DNA from 3 places in the Paraflavitalea devenefica genome. Region 1 is predicted to be linked to each of the others. Evidence: riboswitches for the same ligand, from Rfam matches in the RefSeq annotation. Region 1 holds a riboswitch; each other region holds the start of a gene.
What was found. Region 1 has a riboswitch for cobalamin ahead of metE (5-methyltetrahydropteroyltriglutamate--homocysteine S-methyltransferase). Riboswitches for the same ligand answer to the same signal wherever they lie in the genome.
Positions count from the first base shown of each region.

Region 2: another riboswitch for cobalamin. It lies ahead of HB364_RS32545 (ribonucleoside-diphosphate reductase small subunit); the one in region 1 lies ahead of metE (5-methyltetrahydropteroyltriglutamate--homocysteine S-methyltransferase).
Region 3: another riboswitch for cobalamin. It lies ahead of HB364_RS14585 (DUF5074 domain-containing protein); the one in region 1 lies ahead of metE (5-methyltetrahydropteroyltriglutamate--homocysteine S-methyltransferase).

Region 1 is NZ_JAARML010000007.1:73,104-81,431, forward strand. It holds gene HB364_RS29310 (RNA polymerase sigma-70 factor) at 1-139, opposite strand, end outside; gene HB364_RS29315 (phosphatase PAP2 family protein) at 728-1,534, shown strand; gene metE (5-methyltetrahydropteroyltriglutamate--homocysteine S-methyltransferase) at 1,579-3,891, opposite strand; cobalamin riboswitch at 4,030-4,198, opposite strand; gene purU (formyltetrahydrofolate deformylase) at 4,233-5,060, opposite strand; gene HB364_RS29330 (methyltransferase family protein) at 5,060-5,782, opposite strand; gene cmoA (carboxy-S-adenosyl-L-methionine synthase CmoA) at 5,783-6,526, opposite strand; gene HB364_RS29340 (hypothetical protein) at 6,851-7,777, shown strand; gene HB364_RS29345 (T9SS-dependent choice-of-anchor J family protein) at 7,774-8,328, opposite strand, start outside.
Region 2 is NZ_JAARML010000011.1:50,326-58,653, forward strand. It holds gene HB364_RS32530 (Nramp family divalent metal transporter) at 1-140, shown strand, start outside; gene HB364_RS32535 (PepSY-associated TM helix domain-containing protein) at 260-1,408, opposite strand; gene HB364_RS32540 (ribonucleoside-diphosphate reductase subunit alpha) at 1,603-3,993, opposite strand; gene HB364_RS32545 (ribonucleoside-diphosphate reductase small subunit) at 4,032-5,006, opposite strand; cobalamin riboswitch at 5,238-5,396, opposite strand; gene HB364_RS32550 (MauE/DoxX family redox-associated membrane protein) at 6,108-6,557, shown strand; gene HB364_RS32555 (HTH domain-containing protein) at 6,745-7,029, shown strand; gene HB364_RS32560 (hypothetical protein) at 7,200-8,018, shown strand.
Region 3 is NZ_JAARML010000002.1:1,278,723-1,287,050, forward strand. It holds gene HB364_RS14570 (YncE family protein) at 1-879, opposite strand, end outside; gene HB364_RS14575 (TonB-dependent receptor) at 908-2,923, opposite strand; gene HB364_RS14580 (PKD domain-containing protein) at 2,923-4,107, opposite strand; gene HB364_RS14585 (DUF5074 domain-containing protein) at 4,117-5,226, opposite strand; cobalamin riboswitch at 5,433-5,692, opposite strand; gene HB364_RS14590 (cytochrome-c peroxidase) at 5,746-6,825, opposite strand; gene HB364_RS14595 (MbnP family protein) at 6,827-7,624, opposite strand; gene HB364_RS14600 (hypothetical protein) at 7,893-8,111, shown strand; gene HB364_RS14605 (DUF1328 domain-containing protein) at 8,131-8,295, shown strand.

The DNA of each region.
Region 1 (8,328 bases):
CCCGGGCATCCTGGGCGTCCGGCACAAAATGCCTGGCATAATAATAAATAACAGGGTATTGCAAGTGGTAGATCGTAGCAAAGGCATTTTCATCGCCTTGCTGGAACAGGTATATCATTGCATCCTCGGCTGATTTCATGAAACAGGTGATTACAGTTACCGGTAAAAAAGAGTTGACAGCGCTTTCAGGCGATGCTACCAACCAGCCATAACCAGCATTATGATCGTTCAAAAGAACGGGTAGTGCAGGTTTGGAGCGTTGTCACAACAAAAGCCTTGCTTCCAACTCATTTCGTCGCTGACCGAACCAGTAAAAAACCCGTTTATTTTTACTCTTCAACCTTAACGAAAGAGGTATCGCGATAAAAGTAATAAAAAAATGCGGAACAGTAAGGGTAACTGGTCCCCGTTAACTACCGGACGTGCATAAGTGGAGGCGCCGCCGGGTACCGGCCGGATAGCTCCCGGACAACATTAAGATTTTTTTAACTGGGTACCATCCGGATGCCATCTACACACCTGGAAGGGCTTCGTCTCCACTCAACAACAGGCTGAGCATCATAGCGCTACACGACAAATTGCCCCAACAACACCTTGATTTATTGCCCCTCATACATAACGAATTAATACCATTTTCAGCGTCCGAACTGCCTCCGGCGGTTACCGGGACTCAATTTTTCTTTAGATTTTACGTTTAGTTTGCAATAAAAGCCCCCTGTTTACATTCATGCATTACCGGTTAAAAATCATGGTGGTGGTCATTATAACAATTTCCGCCATCAATCCAGCTACTGCACAATACACGGACACTTCGGGCCGTGTCATCCCGGCTACAGATACCATACCCAGGGAAGTAAACTGGAGTATACCTGTGCCACAACGGGCATTTCCCCTTAGGTCACTCATTATCCCTGCCGCCATGATCTCATACGGCGTTACATCGCTGGCCAGTCATGGTTTAAAGGACGTTAACCGCAGCATTAAAGAAGAGCTGGCGATTGAACACCCGCATAACAAGGTTTCTATAGACAACTACCTGCAATATGCACCGGCACTGGCCGTATATGGTTTGAATGCCGCGGGTATTAAAGGCAAACATAACTTTAAGGACCGTACCATCCTGTATGGTATGTCCATGCTCATTTCCAACAGCGCCGTATTCTCCATTAAAAAATTCAGTGGCGAGAAGCGCCCCGATGGTTCAGATTACTACTCTTTTCCTTCCGGTCATACTGCCAATGCTTTTGTAGCGGCAGAATTTATGCGGCAGGAATACAAGGATGTGAGTCCCTGGTATGGCGTGGCAGGTTATGCCATGGCCGCCACTACAGGTTACCTGCGCATGTACAACAACAAGCACTGGTTCAGCGATGTGGTGGCCGGCGCTGGTGTGGGTATAGCCTCCACCAAACTGGCTTACTGGCTATACCCCATGCTCCAACGCGGTTTATCCAAAAACAAGAAGCTCAATACCGTCATTATGCCTACTTACCAGGATGGCGCAGTAGGTGTAGGACTGGTACATAAATTCTAAGGTGAGGGTCAGTGGTGAGCACTACTGACCACTCACAAACTTCATCAGGCAACAATCTTTTTCTCAACTTCCGCCCTCGCTATAGCGGCGGCCTTCACCATATTTTCCAGCGCTGTTTTTGTTTCCGGCCACTTGCGGGTCTTCAGCCCGCAATCGGGATTCACCCATACATTGCGCGCCGGCAATAACGTGGCCGCTTTCTCCAGGAGTGATACCATCTCTGCTACCGATGGCACGCGGGGCGAATGAATATCATACACCCCCGGCCCTATCTCATTGGGATACTTAAAATGTGCAAACGCTTCCAGCAGCTCCATTTGCGAACGCGAAGTTTCTATCGTGATCACGTCGGCATCCATCGCAGCAATATGCTCTATAATATCATTAAACTCACTGTAGCACATATGCGTATGGATCTGCGTTTCATCTTTTACACCGCTGACTGATATACGGAATGCCCGTACCGCCCATTGCAGGTAGGCTCCCCAGTCCTTTTTCCGCAGGGGCAATCCTTCCCGGATGGCAGGCTCATCTACCTGTATAATACTAATACCTGCTTTTTCCAGCGCCACCACTTCATCCCGGATAGCCAGGGCAATCTGGTTGGTGGTCACAGAACGCGGCTGGTCATTTCTTACAAACGACCATTGCAGGATCGTTACCGGCCCGGTGAGCATGCCTTTCATAAAGCGGGTCGTTTGCGCTTGTGCAAAACTGCTCCAGCGCACCGTCATATCCGCAGGCCTGCTTACATCGCCCACAATGATAGGCGGCTTCACGCAGCGGCTGCCATAGCTTTGTACCCATCCGTTTTTCGTAAACACAAATCCGTCAAGCTGTTCCCCAAAATATTCTACCATATCATTGCGCTCAAACTCGCCATGCACCAATACGTCCAGCCCCGTCTCTTCCTGCCAGCGGATGGCTTCCAGGGTAGCCTGCTCAATAGCGGTATCATATTCAGCCTGGGTAAGCTCCCCCTTTTTTAAGCGGGCGCGCAATTGCCGGATATCATCCGTTTGCGGAAATGATCCGATCGTAGTAGTAGGAAACAAAGGAAGCTGGAACAGTTGGCGCTGTACCTGTTGGCGTATAGCAAAAGGGCTATTGCGTTCACCGTCTTTGGCTGTAATGGTTGCTACCCGTTCTTTTACTGCCGGCTTATGGATAAGCGCTGAGGTGCTGCGGCTTTCCTGCGCCTGCTGGTTGGCGACCAGCAAAGAAGTATTGCCATTTACAATAGCGGCCAGTTCTCTTACCTCCTGCAGCTTCTGTTTGGCGAAAGCCATCCAGTTCCTGATCACAGGATTAAGACCAGTTTCCAGGTCAAGGTCAAAAGGCGTATGCAGTAAGGAGCAGGAAGGTGCGATCATCACGCGCTCCGCCCCCAGCCTGTCAATCGCTTTCCGGATCAGGGACAGCGATTGGCTGTAATCATTCTTCCAGATATTCCTGCCATCAACAACACCCAGTGAAAGCGACAGTTTGGGCGGTATGCTGCTTAAAATGTCATCCAGTTGCCGCGGCGCCCGCACCAGGTCTACATGCAAAGCGCAAACCGGCAGGCTAACGGCCAGTTCAGTATTTTCCTGCAGGCCTTCAAAATAAGTGGTAAGCAGGGTCTTCACATGCGGGCAATGCTTCTTAATCTCTGCATAGGCATACTTATAGGCCTGCTGTTGCTTTTCCGTGAGGTCCATGGCCAGGAAAGGTTCATCCAGTTGTATCCAGTCGGCCCGGTAATCATCTTTCAGCTTATTCAGTATCTCAACATACACCGGCACCAGCTTTTTGATCAGGTCTATCCTGTCAAAAGGCACGCTTCCTTTTTCTTTGCCCAACAGCAAATAGGAAACAGGACCTATCAAAACAGGCTTGGGCGTTTTGCCGGTCACATACTTTGCCCCGCTGAACTCACTGAAGAGCCGGTTGGAGAACAGCTTAAACGACTGGTCATGTGTAAACTCAGGTACGATATAATGGTAATTCGTATCAAACCATTTTGTCATCTCCATGGCCGTAATATCAAGGCCATGACGCTGGTAGCCCCTGGCCATGGCAAAATAGAGATCAATCTCTGTGTTGTCCTTCACATCGGTTACCACCGGTGCATAACGGGTGGGGATAACGCCCAGGAGCAATGACATGTCCAGCACCTGGTCATAAAAACTAAAATCATTACAGGGAATCAGATCAATGCCGGCTGCGGCCTGCAGCGTCCAGTTATCTTCCTGGATCCTTTTGGCGGCCAGGAATAGCTCCTGCCGGGAGATGGCGCCTGTCCAGTACTGTTCACAGGCCTTTTTGAGTTGGCGGTGGCTGCCCATACGCGGGTAGCCCAGGTTGTTTGTCAGCATACGCAAAAACTTTTAGGTTAAACATTAAGTGAATAATGCCTTTACGTTTAAGAGTATGCTTCCGGAATTTAAGAATAAGAGAGGTACAGCCTTATGAGGCATGGGGCTGCTCCTGACTTCTGCTTTAAACTGCGAAAGCATTCGTCCGGTTTCCTGGCAAGTATCTGGCTTGGGAGTGATGGCGAACGTGAAACGTGCGACCTTCAACCCTTACAGTTGCGCAACAGCCCATGATTTACACATGGTTCCTTTTTAATAATACCGCCGATAACGATAGGCGACATTAACCTGGAAACGACCATTAAAGTAAAGAACGATGGCGCGAAGGTATATCTTTTCTATTACTCGAAGACAACTGTTTTATTATTATACACAAACACCCGGTCATCAAATACAAGCCGTAGCGCTTTGGCCAGTACAGCAGTTTCTATTTCTTTACCGGCCCGCATCATATCAGAGGCTGTGAGGGAGTGGGTCACCGGTATAATCTGCTGGGCAATAATGGGGCCTTCATCAAGGTCATTCGTTACAAAATGGGCAGTAGCGCCAATCAGCTTCACGCCGCGCTCAAATGCCTGCCGGTAAGGATTGGCGCCGGCAAAGGCAGGCAGAAATGAATGATGGATATTGATGATGCGGCCGGGGAAGGCCGCTACAAAAGCAGGCGATAAAATGCGCATGAACTTGGCCAGCACAATATAATCCGGCGCGTACTGTGCTATGCAGTCCTTTATCTGTTCTTCAAATACGGCTTTGAGAGCCTCATGATGCGGTACATGGTGAAAGGGTACATCAAAGCGGCCGCAGATATCCTGCAGGGTATCATAATTACCGATAACAGCCTGTATATGGGCGCCCAGCGTTTTAAAATAATGACGGATCAGCATATCCCCCAGGCAATGATACTCTTTGGTCACCATCACCACGATCTTCTTTTGCGGCAATGGGTCTACTACGATGGCTGCATCAGGCGGCAAAACCGCCTGCAGGGATTTTGCGATCCCTGCAGCATCAGCTTCCTGCTCTACCTGCACCCGCAGGAAAAAGCGGTTCTCTGTCTTGTCCACATGCTCCCGCAAAGAAACAATATTAAGCTGCTGCTGCGCCAGCACACCGGAGATGGCAGCCACCAGCCCTACCCTGTCTATGCACTGTATGACGATAATCATTATTCTTTCAGTTTGCCCGATTTCTTCAAATATCGGACAAAAAGATACCATACCAGCAGGAGTGGCAACAAAACGGCCCCTAAAATATTCCTGAAGTGGCTATCATAACCGGTTAACTGCGGATACCTGAACAGTAAGATCAGTACGATACCGGAAAGCCAGATATATTGGGTATTATACTCTTTAAGCAGCCAGCGCTTCCAGTTAAATTGCATCGAGCTAAAAGTTGTACCCAGTCTCTTGAGCATAGGCAGCCACCGGTTTACCCGGCTGCAATAACTTACGAAGGCCTGCCCGAATTTCCCGCGCAGGAAGTTTTCTTCCGCCAGTACAATAGACTGGTAAATGAGTATGAACAGCGGCATAACCACCACCACATACAGGAGTGAATTAGAGAGAATACCTACACCCAGCAGCATCAGCATATTGCCCACATACAAGGGATTACGGCAATGATGAAAAATACCAGTCGTAACAAGGTCTTCTGCATACACCTTACCATCCTTACCGCCCCGGATAATATAAGCCAATCCGATCGTGGCGCCGCGTATAACCTGCCCCATCACAGTAACCAACAGTCCGGTGATGAGCGGCCAGTAATAATAACCGGCCCCGAAATATTGCTCACTGAATAAAGGGGCAGAAGGAACGAACAATAGCAGGTAGAGTACTATAAACAATCCATTCCTGTGCTTAAAAAAGAAATTACCGATCCTGACCATTTAGTATTTTTTTGCAATGATCCCTGAAAAATTATACCATTTAAAGAATACCTCACAATGATCAAATCCAGTCTTTTGCAGCAGGGTGATATTCTCACTCAGCTTATATGGGATCAATACATTTTCAAGTGCCTCCCGCTTTTGGGCAATCTCCATCTCACTGTACAGGTGCCTGCGTTTCATGTCATAATAATACTTGATAAAGTCCCGGTTGAAGGCGCTGTTTTCGGCCAGTATCTTTTCTACAATAATCACCACGCCCCCGGGCACCAGTCCCTCACAGATCTCCCTCAGCAGGCGTTCACGGTTAATAGGACGCACGAATTGCAGGGTAAGGCAGAGCACTACCACAGAAGCATCCTGGATAATAACAGCCCGGTTAAGGTCTTCTTCCTGCAAAGCATAGGGATGTGAGCAGGGAAGCGCTTCCAGTTTTTGCCGGCATTTGCTGAGCATATCTGCAGAATCATCTATGCCAATAAAGCTGATATCGTCCGGGACCGCCTGGTCCATATATATAAGAGTAGTTCCTGTGGAGCAGCCCAGGTCATATACCTTTGTATGCGGTATACAATGGTCGGCAGCCAGTTCGGCCACCATGCGCTGCATCTCTTCATAAAAAGGGACGGACCTGTTGACCATGTCGTCAAAGACACCCGCTACTTTGCTGCTGAACGTAAAATCAGCAGGCTTTGAATACACTTCTTTAAATACTTCGTCTTTATGCATAGAGGGTCGGTTCATGATGAAATCAATGATTGCAATTTATTTACCCGCGCGCGCAGGGCACAGTCAGCCCGTGTTTTGGAAAACTGAATGATTAAATGTAGATGTTTGCCTTAACCTCTTACTTTTTAGTGAATAAGCTGATGGGATCTAAGACGATGAAATTAAAGGATGCCAGGCGGGGAGAAGTCTTAAAATATATTAATCCGGCCGGGAAATCGACATGCGGGCTATTTGTGCAGACGAGAGGGATTCAGACAGCAATAAAAATATGCCATCCTTGCCGACTATAAACGAACATTTTCGTATATTAGCTTCTTACCGTAATCAACACCTTTCACTATGCGAACGCTATTTTTTACATTAACCTGTATGTTACTCACTGTTATTTGCCCGGCACAACAATATGATACTGTTCTTTACAGAACCAACGGAAGGGTTGACGGCTATCACCTGGCCCTGCTTCCGGCCGGTGGCGTGTCGAAAGGCCTGCTTGTTTTTATTCCGGGCGCTTCTACCGAAGCGGATGATATGATGAAGGAGACCGACCTGCCGGTGAAAGCCCAGGCAGCAGGCTATACAGTAGTTATCACGTATTTATCAAACAGGGTTTTCTTTGATTCGGCCAATGTACTGCAAACAAGGTTGGAACAATTGGTTAAAGATGCTTCGGCAAAGTATAAGACACCGGCCGGTAAATTTATTATCGGGGGACATTCCATCGGCGGGCACCAGGCGATGATCTATACGGAAAAAGCCATGATGCCCGGCTCAAAAGCCATTAAGCCGGCGGCCGTGTTTGGTGTGGACCCGCCGTTGGATATGAAACGGCTTTATAACGGTTACCAGCGTGTGTTGGCAGCAGGAGCCGGTGGCGAAGCCTTGTATGTGACCACTAGATTCAATTCGATCTATGGCGGTCCGCCCGAACAATTTCCTGCCGCCTATGAAGCAGCATCCTCTTTTTACCGAGATGCAGCCAATGGTGGCAATGCACGCTTCCTGAAAGACATTCCCGTTCACCTGTACTGCGACCCGGATGTAATCTGGTTTGTAAATGAACGGAATATAGGCGTGGAATGGACCAACCTGGCCGACACATCAGCCTGCATAGCCACCCTGCGTAAGCTGGGTAACGGGAAAGCAGAACTGGTTACCAACCTCGGTAAAGGCTATCTGCCGGATGGCAAACGCCATCCCCATGCCTTTTCACAGGTACAGGCACCGGAATTCCTGGGTTGGGTAGCGGAAGTATTGAAAGGTATCTAACGAACCTTTAACAGTCGCTCCGTGATCGTCTTATCCGTATACTTCATTCGCACAAAGTAAACACCACTGCCGCCACCGATAACTACAGGTATCTGGGCCGGGGCATTGCCATTAAAGGTACGCTTATACACCACTTTACCAAGCATATCAGTAACCTGTACACTTTGCAGCTTTACCGGTAATTCCAGGTGCCGGATACTAAACCCTTCTTCGAACGGGTTAGGCCCTACCATATAGCCTTTCTTCTTGAGCAAGGCAGGCAACGTCACCGTGGCAATGTCAACTTTATCAAGCCATATATTATTGCCGTTCTTACCAATACTCCTGAATACTACCTGGAACCGGCCACGAACAGGGACCAGCTTGCTGATATCAACATACTCTGTTCTCCATTGCGCCGGCATAGTGGGTACATGCCCCAGGGTGTCCCCTGCCGGGTAAGTGATTGGCTGACCGGGAGCGCCAGTGGTTTGCAGTGCAGCCCCCCATTTCTTATAGACAGACTGGAAAGTTTTTCCACAATCCATCGTGAGCAATACTTCAAGGGTATC
Region 2 (8,328 bases), on a different contig from region 1:
GACTGGTAAAAGAGAACGGGGCCGATATGCTGGTCATTGGCGCCCACCGCCACAGCGGCGTGAAAGACTGGCTCTATGGCGAAACGATCAACTCGGTAAGGCATGAGCTGACAATACCAGTACTCGTAGTAAATCTTTGATTTTGCGTTTCGGGTTTTGCGTTTCGGGTTCTTTAGGTGTAGCAACGTAACAAGTTGCGATTTGGTGGTTTGTAGAACTGTCATTACAAAAACAGCAGGCTGAAAATAGGCAGGTAAGCTCAAGTCGCGGCAGCAACCCGAAACTCAGAACTCGAAACCCTGGACTTCTTCTTCTTCCGGCCCAACCAGATCATAACACCGGTTACAGGAAGAGAAGCCGCAATCAAACTGGCAAAGAAGGCCAGGAATTTACCCGGCAGTCCCCATACGGCGCCGGTATGAATATCATAATTCATGCGGTAGATCTTATCGGCTGTACGGGCCTCCTCTATTCGTCCCCACACATGCTTCACCGGTATTTCTTTCAGGGTGTATTGGTCATAGAAGCGGTAATCCGTTTGCCAGTACGTGTCTTTATCTGCATTCAGGGCAGCTTCAATAGCGCCGGAGTCTGAGGTGGGGAAGTGCATTTCAATCACCTCGGCATGGGTGGCTTCCTTACGCAATTGCTCCCAGATCACATCTACCGGTTGGGTATAGAGCGGTTGGGCATTTTTATCCGACAGCGGCTCTTCATACACGATCGATTTCTCCCCGCCCACGCTCCAATAGGCTGCTTTGGCAAACCATTGGAATCCCCATACCAGTCCGGTCAGTGCAATAAAGATCACTACCCAGGTCATATAAAAACCAAACACATTGTGCAGGTCATAATTCACCCGGCGCCAGCGCGCATTCCATTTTACGCTGAAGCGTTGTTTGCGGGCCGCCTTGTTCTTAGGCCACCAGAGGATGAGGCCGGAGATCATCATCACCACAAATATCAGTGTGGCGGTAGCGATGATGGGCTGACCAATAGCCGGCGGAAGCCATAAATAAAAGTGTCCGTCCAGCACCCAGGGGAAAAAGCCGGATTCCATATCCTTTGCCTTCAGCACCTGTCCGCTATAGGGATTGATGTATACAATATCATAGTAGTTCTCCGGCTCAAATTGATAAAAAGATACCTGCACGGCATCGGTTTTACTACCATAAGCTACACTGTGTATCTTTTTGCCGGGTAGTTCCGCTTCTGCAATAGCCCTTAGCCGGGAGGGCTGGATAGTGGGTTTGTTTTCCGCTTGTACAAACCGGTAGGGTTGCGTCATCTCCTGTATCTCGGCCTGGAACGCATACAGGCAGCCGGTAACGGCTATAATAAACACAATGGCCCCCGAGGTAAGCCCCAGCCAGAGATGCACTTTACCAATGATCTTTTTGAAAGACATGGCTGCAAGATAGGAAGGGCCATTTGCTAAATTGGGAAAACTGTTTACGGAAAGCGGAAAGAAGCCGGAATACTATAAAAAAAGCGCCTCCTGTATCCAGGAAGCGCCCTTAAAATATCAGCGACCGCTAACGGCTGTTTTAATCGAGGCAAAGGCGCTAATAGCTAACGGCTAAAAGCTAACAGCTTCTTCCCCTACGCACTACACGTCACACAACCCTCTTCCATCGTACACGTAGCACCCACAGGGATCACATCGCCATCGGCGCCTTCCACTACCTTCAAGGAATGGTTATCGGTGAGCGGCTCGGTCATCTTGCCGCCTTGTTTTTCTACCGTAAACTGTACGGCCTGGGAGGCTGCCTTGGTACGCAGGTAATACATACCGGTTTTCAATCCCTTCTTCCAGGCATAAAAGTGCATGGAGGTGAGCTTGCCGGTAGTGGGCGCATCCACAAACAGGTTCAGCGATTGGCTCTGGCAGATGTAGGCGCCACGGTCGGCGGCCATATCGATCAGCGTACGTTGCTTGATCTCCCATACCGTTTTATAGATATTCTTGATATGCTCGGGCAGACCATCAATCTTTTGGATAGAACCATTGTGTGAAATGATCCTGTTCTTCATCTCATCATTCCACAGGTTCAGCTCTACCAGGTCTTTCAGCAGGTGCTTGTTCACCACTACAAATTCCCCGCTCAGTACGCGGCGTACATAAATATTGGAAGTATAGGGTTCAAAGCACTCATTATTGCCCAGGATCTGGGAGGTAGAGGCGGTAGGCATCGGCGCCACCAGCAGGGAGTTGCGGATACCATGCTTTATCACTTCTGCTTTCAGGCTGTACCAGTCCCAGCGCAGGGTAGGTTCTGTGCCCCAGGCGTCGAACTGGAAAATGCCTTTGGAGGCAGGGGAGCCGGCAAACGTTTCATAAGGGCCTTCTACTTTCGACAGGTCTTTGCTGGCGGTCATCGCTGCAAAATAGATCGTCTCGAAGATCTCCTTATTCAGTTGCTTCGCCTCTTCGCTTTCAAAAGGCAGGCGCATCAGGATGAAGGCATCGGCCAGACCCTGTACACCCAACCCGATGGGACGATGGCGCAGGTTGGAAGTGCGCGCTTCTTCTACCGGGTAATAATTATTGTCAATGATCTTGTTCAGGTTCTTGGTCACTTCATACGTTACCTCGTACAACTTCTCGTGGTCAAACTGGCCATTGTTCACAAAGCGGGGCAATGCCAGGGAGGCGAGGTTACATACCGCTACTTCATTTTCAGAAGTGAACTCCAGGATCTCTGTACACAGGTTGCTGCTCTTGATCGTGCCCAGGTTCTGCTGGTTCGATTTGCGGTTGGCGCTATCCTTGTACAGCAGGTAGGGGGTGCCGGTCTCGATCTGTGCGTCGAGGATGGCAAACCACAGGTCCTGCGCTTTCACCGTTCTGCGGGCGCGGCCTTCCTGCTCATATTGGTGATACAGTTTTTCAAATTCTTCTCCCCAGCATTCATGCAAGCCCGGTGCTTCATGCGGACAGAACAGGCTCCACTGGCCATCGCTTTCCACGCGCTGCATAAACAGGTCGGGGATCCAGAGGGCATAAAACAGGTCCCTGGCGCGCATCTCTTCTTTACCGTGGTTCTTGCGCAGGTCGAGGAACTCAAACACATCGGCATGCCAGGGTTCCAGGTAAATGGCGAAAGCGCCTTTGCGTTTGCCGCCGCCCTGGTCTACATAGCGGGCCGTATCGTTAAATACGCGCAGCATGGGGATGATGCCATTGCTGGTACCATTGGTGCCGCCGATATAGCTGCCGGTAGCGCGGATGCCGTGGATAGAAAGACCGATACCGCCGGCGCTCTGTGATATCTTGGCCGTTTGTTTCAGCGTATCATAAATGCCGTCAATGCTGTCTTCCTTCATCGTGAGCAGGAAGCAACTGCTCATCTGTGGTTTGGGCGTACCGGCGTTGAACAGGGTAGGCGTGGCATGGGTAAACCAGCGCTCCGTCATCAGGTTATACGTCTTGATGGCGCTGTCAATATCTTCCTTGTGAATACCGATGGCCACCCGCATGTACATGTGCTGGGGACGCTCTACCACTTTACCATCTACTTTCAGCAGGTACGATTTCTCCAGTGTTTTAAAACCGAAATAATCAAAGCTGTAATCGCGGTCGTAAATAATCGTGCTGTCCAGCAGCTCGGCATGTTGCTCAATGATTGCCCATACATCATCGGCAATCAGCGGAGCGAGCTTGCCGGCCTTGCTGTCTTTGCATTCATACAGCAGTTTCATCGTGCCGCTGAAGCTCTTCGTGGTATTTTTATGCAGGTTGCTCACGGCTATGCGGCTGGCCAGCAGGGCATAGTCGGGGTGTTTTACGGTCAGGGAGGCCGCTGTTTCCGCAGCCAGGTTGTCCAGCTCGGTCGTGGTCACCCCATCATACAATCCTTCAATTACTTTCTTGGCTACATCAATGGAGTTTACAAACCGCCTGTCGAGCCCATAGCATAGTTTTTCTATGCGGGCAGTGATCTTGTCAAACTTGACAGATTCTTTTTTGCCGTTTCTTTTTATTACAAACATGGGTCAGTAAGTATTTATGATAAGTGATGAATATTCTATTAAAAATCTTCTTCGAGAGAGAAATTCTGCGCTTCCTTGTTACCCGCAATCACCCCACTCTTCTGGTAATCCCCCACGCGCTTCTCAAAGAAGTTGGTCTTTCCTTCGAGGGAGATCATCTCCATGAAATCGAAGGGGTTGGTGCTGTTAAACATCTTGGGATAGCCCAGTTCACTCAGCCAGCGGTCGGCCACAAACTCAATATACTGCTGCATCAGTTTGGCATTCATACCAATCAGGTCTACCGGCAGGGCTTCGGTGATGAACTCTTTTTCGATCTTCACGGCATCGCCAATAATGGCATATACTTCTTCTTGTGTCATTTGCTGACGAAGCATGCTGTACAGCAGGCAGGCAAACTCGCAATGCAGGCCTTCATCGCGGCTGATCAGTTCATTGCTGAACGTAAGGCCGGGCATCAGGCCTCTTTTCTTCAGCCAGAAAATGGAGCAGAAGCTGCCACTGAAGAAAATACCTTCCACGGCGGCAAAGGCTACCAGTCTTTCTGCGAAAGAACCGTTCTCGATCCAGCGCAGGGCCCATTCTGCTTTCTTCTTCACCGCGGGTACGGTGTCGATGGCATGGAACAGGCGGTGCTTTTCCTGCGGATCTTTAATATAAGTGTCTATGAGCAGGGCATACGTTTCGGAATGGATATTCTCCATCATGATCTGGAAGCCGTAGAAGCAGCGTGCTTCGGGCAATTGTACTTCACTCATGAAGTTCACGGCCAGGTTTTCATTCACAATGCCATCGCTGGCGGCAAAAAAGGCCAGCACGTGTGAAATAAAATGACGTTCCCCGTCGTTTAAGCTGGCCCAGTCTTTCATGTCGCCGCTGAGGTCAATCTCTTCCGCTGTCCAGAAACTGGCTTCATGCTTCTTGTACATCTCCCACACACGGGGGTAGTTAATGGGCAGGATCACAAAGCGGTCTTTGTTTTCCTGCAGTAATATTTCATTTTCGTTGCTCATGGTATTCAAAGTATTTAATTGATATCATCTTTCTCTTCCACATTGCCGACTGCCGATTGCCGGTTATACCGACGACAATTCCCCTCCAACAGAAATATATTCTATGGACGGAACCAGTAATCACCCGTTACAAAAGGGAACGACACGTACCTGGCCACAGCGCTGCCCGGAGGGGTAAGGGGAACAGCGTGGAGCCCGTATAGCAGTGCAATTACCTTTGATGCGAAGGTGTGGCACTCAATTGTATGGCAGGTGTCTGACTTTATCCGCCGGAGGCGGAATTCACAGTTGCGCAACAGTCCATGATTTTCACATGGTTCCCTTTTAAATCCGGTCTAAATGCTTGTTTATGAGCCCTATAGACCGGATACCGGTACAATTTTTTGTAAAAGAGCGAATACAAACTTAGCCTTCCCGGCGGGGCAGGCCAAACTAACTTAGTAACAGGGGGTGGATAATTACTGTGGCGTGTTTCAGGTTTCGTGTTCCGGGTTCTTCAGGTGTAGCAAGCTGATGAATTTCAGGATTGCTGGTTGATGGGTTCGGGATTACTACGTGTAACCATTTGATTAATCTCAAATAGCAGGCTGCTAAGTGATAATAAGGCGCTTTAAAAGCGCGGCAGCAACCCGAAACTCCAAACGCTAAACCCGAAACCGATAGGTGAAAACCCTTAACCCAATGTTAAGAATTGAGATAATGGTCATTTATGGAAATTTTACTCCCGATATCTAAAACAAGGTAGTGGAAAAATACACGAAATTTATAGTGAGGCCCCACTGGGAAACCAAGAGGCCCATATGATCATGAGAAAATCTATGCAGTTTCAATAACCCGGGCCGTCTCTTCCTGAACAAACGGGAATGCTACGATAGCTTATGTATAGTTCGCCGGTCCGGGTTATCTGAAATTGCTCACTGGCCCACTTTTTAACCCTTATATACAACTGCTACAAAGGCTACACTGATTAGTTACTAACCGTACCCGTGAACACCCGACTTTGCTTATAAGTATGGTATTGATGTATTGCATGTTGAACAGGCGAACTGTCTGTGCTGTATCCATGTAAAACGCCCTAACATTAAGAAATCGAACCTATCAATGAAAAAAAGTTTCATCGTGGGGATCATATCCCTGCTCCTTATCCTGTTGATGGTATATGCTGCCATGGCCAAGCTCAATGATTACTACAACTTCCGCTTTGGCCTCAGCGAATCGCCCATCATTGCTCCTTTTGCCGGCCTGCTCGTATGGGCGGTACCTGTTACCGAACTGCTTATTGCCGCTATGTTATCGCTGCCTTTCCTGCGCCTGGCCGGCTTGTATGCCTCCTTTGTGTTGATGTTGCTGTTTACCTTGTACATTATTGTGATGCTTTCTTTTTATAAGGACATTCCCTGTTCCTGCGGGGGCATCCTGGAAGAAATGTCGTGGGGAGCGCATATTGTGTTCAACCTGGGCTTTGTATTGCTGAGCGCCTGGGCCATCATGCTGGAGAAAAAGCGCCGACGACGTTTACCGGCTGTGGAAGCGGTGCCGCTGTCACGTTAAGTGCAGGGTGGCTCACCCGTCGAAGAGCTGTCGAAGCGCTTCTTCAGTCGCCAGCCTCTGGCTGGTGACGGCTATTTCAAAGCCTCCGGCTTTGCTATTCTAAAAGGAACCTGTCGAAGCACGCCACAGCCATTCACCATCGCCTATTCTTTTGAATCTATACTGTTAATCATTAAACCAATGTGTCATGCGAAAGAACATTCTTGAGCGCCTGGAACGCATCGACCGCCTTATCCGCATTAAAGGGACCGGAACCCCCGCAGAACTGGCGGCCAGATTAAAAATGTCTGAAAGAAACATCTACCAGTACCTCAACCTCATGAAGGACCTGGGAGCGCCCATCAAATTTGATCCTTTCCGGGAGACTTATTACTACAGTGAAGATGGGCAATTCATCATCTGTTTTCAACGCGCCACCAATGGAGACGGTACTAAAGACGACAAGAAACCTGCTATTAAAAAGTCTGCTTAACCCGTGCATGAATCATAACACAGTACTGCACAATGGGTGCAGTACCGCTATGTAAATTGGAGGGAGAAAGCCAGTGGTAAGTGACCCCACTTACCACTCGGCCTTCCCATGACTATGAATGATCTTTGTTGCAGCCCACATCAAGATCACAATCTAAATATTTTTTCAAGATGAAATACCTCCGCATGTTCGAAGCAGCTTCCGGTCTCTTTCCTAAACGGATCAACGTTACCCTTATTGATGCCGCTAATGGCAACTATCTGGGCAAATACAAAATTCCCGCCGAACTTCTACCTGCTGCTTTCAATCGGCCAATTACGCTGGAAATTGACAATATCAACTGGCGGGTATTGCAGGCTGACCCTGTATTGGCCGATGATTTCCTGTTCTCCAAAAAGCTTTCCTTACAGGTGCAGCAGGCTGCTACCGTTGGTGAGGGGCAGTTGAAATATAGCCTGCCTACTGTTTGCAGTGACTTACCAGCCACCGGAGCCACCAGCTTGTACCACGATTTTACGCTCGAAATAACAGACTCCGATTGGCGGCAGGTAGAGTTTGTGCCGCTCTCACAATCGGAGATAATAGAAGAAGCTGTAAAAACTATCGAAGCTATCCTTAATGGCCAGCTCAATCCATTATTAGGATATGAACTACAATATATAAGGAATAATGGTTTACAGTTGGCTCTTGCCATTTCTTTGGATGAGTTTTGTTCACATATCATCAATCCTATGAAAGGTAATATCTTTTATAATAATGCTGGCTTCGTGCAAAACGGATTTGCAGTACGGAGTAATAGTTATGCTTACTATGGCATCTTGGAAAACGGATTGATTCGAACCTTATGTTTGCAGCAATTCGATTGGGCCGATGATGAGTTTATGTGCGTGCTTTCTACATATGAATTATCTTTGATCGACTGGTGCAATGCCTCCCGCATTAGTGCCGAAGCCGGGGAAACTCCTAAAAGCGAGTTCATTAATATATAATATGACTTTTGTCTTTTTGAACGAGCGAAGCGGAGTAGGAAATCTATTATCGAAGCAAACGTACCCACAACTTACCACTCACAGTTCATCCCTCTTCTACAATAATCACTTATGCCAACACATCTGTAATATTAATATTCCACTGAAAAAATTTGGCAGCATGAGTTGGTAATTTAGTAGAACTAAAGATGAATTCTATGTTTGAGTTGCTTAACCGACTACAACGAATTGATGCTTTTATTCAACTACGCAGCACCGGGAAAAGCTGGTGAATTGACGTGCTAAACCAACTAAATAACTCTCCCCAATA
Region 3 (8,328 bases), on a different contig from region 1:
GTTGGTAACATAACTCCATTCCGTGCTGTATACATAGGCCGAATCGCCGCAGATGGTGATATTGCTGGCCGCCAGGTCAAGCGTGTCTGTCACTTCGTCGGTGCTATTGATGATATAGGTATTGGAAGGTATCTTTTTATAATCCCCGCGGGAGGTAACGTAAATATTCCCATGTCCATCCGGCTCCATCCGGTGCAGGTTAATGCCTACTGTTATTTTGGACGTTTCTTTAAATGTATTCAGGTCAATCACCGATACTGTATTATCATAATGCGGTACGCGGTAACCTCCTGAATTGGCCACATAGAGTTTATTATTACGGATCACCATCTCCTCCGGCTGATAGCCCACCACGCAGGTGTCTTTCACGGTAAAGGTGACGGTATCTACCCGGGCTACACAGCCCAGCCGGGCATTGGGATCAATCAATACAGGGCCAGCATAGGAACTTACGTAAGCATAGCCTTTATCGAAAGTAATATACCGGCAGTTGGGAATGGGGATCGTGGCAATATGCCTGGCTGTGGTTACATCCATCACCTCCACCAGGTGCGATACATTGATCACTGCATACAGCTTATTGCCATAGACCTGTATATCATTGCCTACATCGCCCAGCTCTTTTACAATAGCCGGATTGCGGGCAGGGAAAATATTCTTATGGTACGTACCGGATGGATAATCAAAATAATCAAGGGAAGCCTTGTTGCTGCCCATATTGGCTTCATTCAGTAAAAAGAAGCCTTTCACCAGGCCGTTGGTGCCAGGCGTGATGGGCGTAGTGGTAGGCGGCACAATAGCATCTTCTTTCCGGCAGGAAGTACCTGCCAGCAGGAGAAGCAGGAATACCAGGGAGATGGTTGGTAGCGTAAATTTCATCATCAGTGTATTTGTTGTAAGCGAGGCTTTACAGGGTGATGCCGGCAATTAGTTTATAATTAATGCCCGGCATGGGATACCATTGCACCACTTCATAGTGCTGGTTCAGCAGGTTGTTCACCTCCGCCGTAAGCCGGACCGTTTTTTTCTTATGAGTCATGTTTTTTGTCAGCGCCACATCATGTGTGTACCAGGGCCTGCTATAATTTTCCGGTATATTGGCCACTGCTTCATAGCGCTCACCGGTATAAATAAAACTATAGTGCAGGTGCCAGCTTTGCCAGGTGGGGTTCAATACCAGTGATCCGCTATGCCAGGGTATATAAGGCAACTGCCCGCCATAATACGGACTGGCACGGTCGGTAAAGTCCTGCGCTTTTTGATAGGTATAGCTAAGGCGGGCATTGAGCAACACCGCCGGCGACAGTTGCCAGTTGGTTTGTACGGCTACATCCAGTCCCCTGATCTCCGTATAACCCAGGTTCAGCATCGTCCACCGGAACTGGTTGGAGGTGGGCATGGCCACGATCTTATTTTTTACCTGGTTAAAATAAGCGTCTGCCTGCGCTTCTACCCGGCGGAGCAAGCTATGCGGGAAATCGCGGGCGAAGGTTACGCCTGCATTGTATTGGGTGGTATATTCCGGGACCAGGTATTTATTCCCAATGAATGTATAGTATAGGTCATTGAGCGTAGGCATCCGGAAAATGCGTTTGTAAAAAGCACGCAGGTGAATGTCGGGTTGTTTCCAGGGTTGCCAGGATATAATAAGTGAAGGCGTGTATTCATGCTTGCTACCGGCCGCACTGTTTGCCACTTTGGTAGTTTCCTGCACAAAGGTGCCCAGCAAAGAGACCTGTACCGTAAGCCGCTTTAATTGAAGCGAAGTGGCCAGCGCCCCCAGGGTGGTATAACGGCGCGGGTATACAAAATCAACCAGGTCGGCACGCAGGGTGTTGAACAAAAAATCAGTCGCTGCATTCACGCTCCAGCCCGGCAGCAGGGTAATCAAATGGGCAGCAGAAAAATAAACTTCCTGCTGCCGGTAATGATTGTTTACATAGAGCGTGGTCACATCCAGCCGGGGGTCCGACAGGTAGTGCAGGTAATCATAGGCATATTTACTATTTAATTGCAGGCTGTAGCGCTGGCTGAATTGCTTGCGCATAGATGCCTGCACAAATACATTATTGTCCCATTGCCGGTCCTGGTGTTTGAACCGGCCCGGCTCTTCCCGTACGGCGGCGCCGGGATAACCTCTTTCGGAATTGTACCAATACACTTTTGCCTTCCATTCACCGCCTGTTATACGGCCATACAGGCCGCCTTCCAGGCGCAGGGTATATACATCCCCGTTCTTCCGCACTTCCGTGGTATCGTATCCGTCCTTCTTCACATAGCTGAACCGGTATTGGCCATTGGTATACAGGTATTCGGCATTGAACGAAGTGGTGAGTTGCTCATTCAGCCGGTGTTCCCATAAGAGGGATGGATTAATGGTGCCGAAGGAGCCGCCTTTTATAGTAGCCTTGAAATTATTCCTTTTACCTTCCGTAAAAGAAGGAATGCGGGTAGTCATATAAACAGCACCGGCGGAAGCAAGATCTTTGGCCGTTTGAAAAATGGCGCTTTTCTGTCCATTGTAAAGCGAAATGGACACCATATTGTCCAAAGAAAACCGCCCCAGGTCAACCGTACCGTTCTGGGCATTGCCCAGTTCAATGCCATCATAAAAAACACCCACATGCTGACTGCCGAGGCTGCGGATATTCACTGTTTTCAGGCCGCCCACACCACCATAATCTTTTACCTGTACGCCGGAGAAATACCGGATGGCATCGGCCACGGAGTGTACGCTCAGGCGTTGCAGGGCAGCGCCGTTCAGCGTTTGCACAGGTATTACTTCTTTGATGGTGCGGTCGGCTGTCACTATTACAGCGTCAAGACTGCGCACCCGTGCAGTATCTTTCTGTTGTGCAGCAACTGTGCTGATACTGCAACAGCATACCAGGAGCCAAATATATTGCCGTAATACAGTGTTCATCATTGCAGCCCCAGATCTTCTACACCCATAATCTCTGTAGATACTTCTCCCAGCCAGCCTGCTTCGGCACGCATACCGGTATAGATCCTGATGAAATGGATAGCGGGCAACTTCACCGGCTTACCTGCCTTATCTACTGCCCAGTCGAGCCGGATGCCAACCCCTTCATCCGCATTGGGCCAGTTATCAGCATAGCCGAAAGAAAAAGGCGAGCTCACATAATAAGATCCATTGCCAGACTGGTCTTTGACACCACTGCTGGTGAGCTTTGTGCCTTTGAACGTAATGCTGCTGCCTTTCCATTGCGGGTAATAAGGTTGTGCATGGAATACGTTTTTAGACAGGTAACCGGCCGCCCCCTGGTTGTCCGTCCACCGGATATAGGTTGTATCGCTCAGCGACCAGTTATTTTCATCGGGCGTAGGCACTTTATTTTCATCCGGCTTGTGGTAGGTGATCTCGTAATGGTGGATCGTTTTCGGACTATTGTATTCCGAACCGGCAATCTCATACCAGGTATCATCGGGCAATCCATTGCCATTGGCATCCATCGCTACTTCAATGATACCGGCCTCTGACCATTCATTAAAAGCATTGCCCAATACTTTAAAGCTGGCCTGACCGGAGTTGTTCATGATCGCATGATCAAAGCCCACTACTACAAATCCGCCAAAGCCGCCCAGGTGAATACCGGATGATGTTTTGAGCGCGTTGGTTGCTTTCAGCGCCATCTGTTCGGCGGTTTCCCCTTCCTTCCATTCAGGCATGCTGTTCACAAACTGACCCGGTGCGGGGAAGTATTCAAATACTTTCATCGCTTTGGAAGAATACGCCGTGCTTTCCTTTTTCACCACCACGTTAATAGTGGTGGATAGCGTTTCCGTGCCATTGGTAACGGTCAGGGTAATGGGATAAGTACCGGCGGTATGGCTGATAAAGCGAAGCGTATCGGTCGTTGCAATGATCTCATTGCCGGCTTTCCATGCGTACACTGCATTGGGCAGGGTAGTAGTGGCAGGCAGTACGAGGAACTGATACCGGTCTACCACAAAACCGCCTGCAGGCTCCTTGATCATAACAGTAGCGGCTATCTTATCGGGGGTGTCTTTTTTACAGCCTGGTAATAAAGCAACAAAGACCAGGAGGATAAGAACAGGTTGGTAGCGGATGATTATTTTGTTCATGGTTCAGGATTAATTGAAGATCATTAAAGCGGGGAAGTAGTAGTAAGTATAATTGACCGTTTTCTTCAGGGTTGCATTGGCGGCATCATAAAAGTAAAGACTGTTATAGGAATAGTTTTGCCCATAACCCGATTGTACAGCTGTTACTACCAGTTCATTGGCGGCAGCATAATAACCTACAGCCGCGCCATAAAACTCCTTACCAGTGGGTATCGTGGCAAAGGGGGCCGAGAGGGAAGCTGGGTTACCGGCTATGTATTTATAAAGCTGGTTGCCGCCGGCGCCCCACGACATGGTTTTGGCAATGAATACCGCATTCTCCGTAGAAGAAGTAGTAACGGTGCCTACGTTCCAGGCAAACCAGGGATTGCCCAAGGTGAAAGGAAGTGTCACCTTATTGGTGTCTAAAGTAGTGGTGTTCACCTTTACGAGTGAAGTACCGCCTGCCACCCAGAGGCTGCCATCAGGTGTTTTGGAAAGCCCCTGGTTCATCCCTGCGATGGTTTTCACAATACTGTAATTGCTTTGGTTCAGTACTATCAGTCCGGCCGATTGGTTCAGTACAAAAATGTAATTGCCTTCCTTGTATAGGCAGCCTGTTTCGCCGTTGATGCCGGTGATCTTCGCGCCTACCGTAAGCGTGGAAAGATTGAGCGGGTAAATGCCATTGGCAGTACTGATCAGGCCATTGGTGCTGTCCAGTCCCAGGAAAGCGCGGCCATTGGCAGGCAGGGAGGCGATGCGACCGGTCTCTACCAGCGATTTGGAATCGGTTACCACGAATGGTCCCTGCTTGGATACCAGATACAGCTTGCCATTGAATACGGCGCCGTATTGCGTGGTGACGCCCAGTTCTTTGCCCGGGTTCTCCAGGTGGTATACCATCTGTTCAATCGTGTCCTGTCCGTAGCGGTAGAAATTTACATTGCCATTGTCATGGCCAAACCAGCCTTCATTTACCAGGATGATGCCGTTTTCATACTTGCCCAATACCTGTGTCTTTTGGCTGGTGGATTGGGTGAGCGGTTGCTGGAAGTCGTTGTCTTTGTTACAGGCTGCCAGGCTGGCCATAAAGATCAGCAGCAGCAAGCCTTTCATGGCGGATAACCGGTTGTGCATTTTGGTATGATTAAGTGTGATAGAAAACAACCTGTTACCATACTTAATCAATACAACACCATACCCCGGATAGTCATTCCGGTGCATAGGTATGCACAACCGGCCGTTGCCTGTTACAGCAGGGGACAGCAGGCATAACTACAGGGAAAAAAATGAATAAGCTGCGTGCAGCCAATCATTCATGCTTTTTACCCGAAAGCTATGAATTAAGTAGGTAGCTGAAGGCAGGTCTCCTGGCTTGTTCTATTGCCGGACGCCTTCCCATTGCGTTTGCGTTATACAAAACAGCAACAGTGGCATGTAGATCCGGCAATTTCGTGGGTGTATATGCGAACATACTATGATGCGTACCCACGTAAAGAACTTACAGTTGCGGGACAGCTCCGGATTTTTGCTGGTGGCAATCACCGGATTCCCTTTTAATCACTACCCATAACGGTAATGAACCTTAAGCGTTGCAAAGATAAGGGGAAAGATTGTGGTGAATGATCAATTGTGAGTAGCTCGTTAATAAGTTGTCTAATACCTGATACATTGCGGACATATGTTCACTTCACCCAACTTAGGATTATTGGTAAACGATGTATCCGTCAGCGTGTGCAGGAAAGCTTTTAAAGCGGACCTATCGGTGTTGGACAAAGGAAGGCCAGTCCTGCCTGAAGATTGTAACAGCAACGGATCAATATTATCTGTCAACTGTACGCCGGCGGCATAATGTTCCAGTACCTGGTCTATGTCTTTAAACCGTCCGTCGTGCATATAAGGCGCTGTTAAGAAAATATTCCGCAGGGAAGGTACTTTGAAGCGGTACTTGTCGGCGGGCTGACTGGTAACACCCATACGCCCGAAATCCTGGCTGTAAGGATACAGGCCATTATTGCGGAAACTGAAGTCGGTGAAAAAGGGTTCGCTGTGGCAGGGGGCGCATTTGTTTTTAAATAAAGTATAGCCTGTCGATTCTTCCGGCGTAAAGGCAATACCTTCTTTACGGATCACCTGGTCGTATTTACTGTTGGCGCTTACCATGGTGCTCATGAACATACTCAGCGCCTGCATTACCCGGGCTGTCGTGATCTCACGGTTGCCAAAGGCGGCATAAAAATAAGTAGGGTAGTAAGCATCCTGCTTGATCTTGTTCACTACTGCTTCTACCGATTCACCCATTTCCACATGACTGCTGATGGGTACCAATGGTTGCAGGTCGAGGTCATTCACGCCGCCATCCCACATAAACGAAGTGGCCCAGGCCAGGTTTTGCAGGGCCGGCGCATTGCGTGTGCCCAGTGAATCAAATATCCCATGGCTCAGCCGGTGACCGTGATGGGAAAAGGCCGAAGCCTGTATATGGCAGGTGCCGCAGCTCACGGTACCGTTCTTCGACAGGGTGCCATCATAAAACAACCGCCTGCCCAGGGCAACCTTGGTCTTATTATATTGGTTTTTGGAAAGATCATATACTGGCCGCGGGAAATGGGCAGGTTGCGGAAAGCTGTCTGCATAACTGCCGGCAAAGGATGAAGGGGAATGTCGCAGGAAGCCGCTCAGCAACCAGATCAGCATCAACACTGCACATCCATATATGACCCGCATTTTTTTCATGCTACTTGTTTTGGTATTCCACGTTCCTGTACGCAAAGCCCCGCGCATAATTATCGGCAACCCGGGAGCTGGCGGGCGTAAGCATAATATGGTGCTGTGTCTTCAGGTCAATTGTCCATACGGCATTGAGTACCTGCAATACATCAAACTGCAGGTGTACAATGGCTTTTTTAGCTGCACTTACCTGCAACGGTTCTTTTGCCGGCAACCGGACTGTCACACGCCGGATATTATTAATGGTAGGGGAATTATAACCGCCGTAGCCGCCAATATGGAATTCAAACTGCCGGAAACCGGTAGCATCTGCCGGGATCGCAGGTGAAGCGCCCTCCAGTTTAAAAAAGATATAACCGCTGTTCCAGGTCCAGTACATGCTTTCACCGGCAGCCATATCCCTGCCGGGGTCCAGTACGCCTTTTCTTTCCCCGATGCCCAGCGTAGAAGTTACACTGTCTACACCCACCAGGAAGGAAATGGCGGAATAAGTGCCTTCCGGAACGGGGAGGGCAATTGTCTTCGTAGAATCAGCCTGCTCTTTCACCAGGAAAAAACTTTCCTTCTTTGGTATTACATATCGCTCTCCGTTGGCCCTGATCAGCTCGATATTGCTGATATAATACTGTAACAGGGAAATCGTGAGGGAATCGCCGGCCGGCATGCGGTATCCTATTGAGTCAAGCACCAGTGGCTGCTTACCCACCCGGTGATCCAGGCGAAGCAGCACCTGTGCTGTGGAGGCGGCGCCTGCCAGCAGGCCAGTCAATAATAAGGGCAGGAATTTCCTGGTTGTCAGGCGCATCAGCTCGATGGATTGAGCCGTAAAAATAAGCCATTTTGAGAGGCAGGCAAGCGGAACAATACAGGCGCGACCAATGCATGAACAATGATTTTATAAACTGTTGGGAACTGACTAGCAATCCCCCTTCCCGGCCTTCCCGCAGCAGCGGGAGCGGGGGAGGAGTTTACTACATATGGTCAAATCCGTTCATATTGTGGAGTGGTGTACTCAGGTTTTAATACCAGATCAATGGCCTGGTGAGGGCATTGTTTTTAAACGTTAATAAGGTATGAACACTCAAAATAAAAGGGATGCAGGCAGCCGGAACGGAGATCAGTTAATGATACCCGCTGCTGTTCCTGTAGCCAGACCCCATCAAGAAAAGGATCAGCCTGAAGTAACCGTGTACAGGAGTATACCGGCAGGAGCAGCGAAACCTGCACCTGCTGCATTGCCCTTGTTTATGGATGCGCCGTTGTATAAGGCGCGGGATTATGATCCATTGTAAACAATTAAATCTTTTATTTATGTTACGCTGGACAATCATCTTTTTAGTAGTAGCCATTATCGCGGCGCTTTTCGGATTTGGCGGTATTGCAGCCGGTGCGGCAGGCATAGCCAAGATCCTGTTCTTTATTTTTATCGTACTATTCCTGTTATCGCTGATATTTGGCAGAACAAGAACACCTTAAGAGGATAACAAAACAAGCTGTTTTTATAGTATT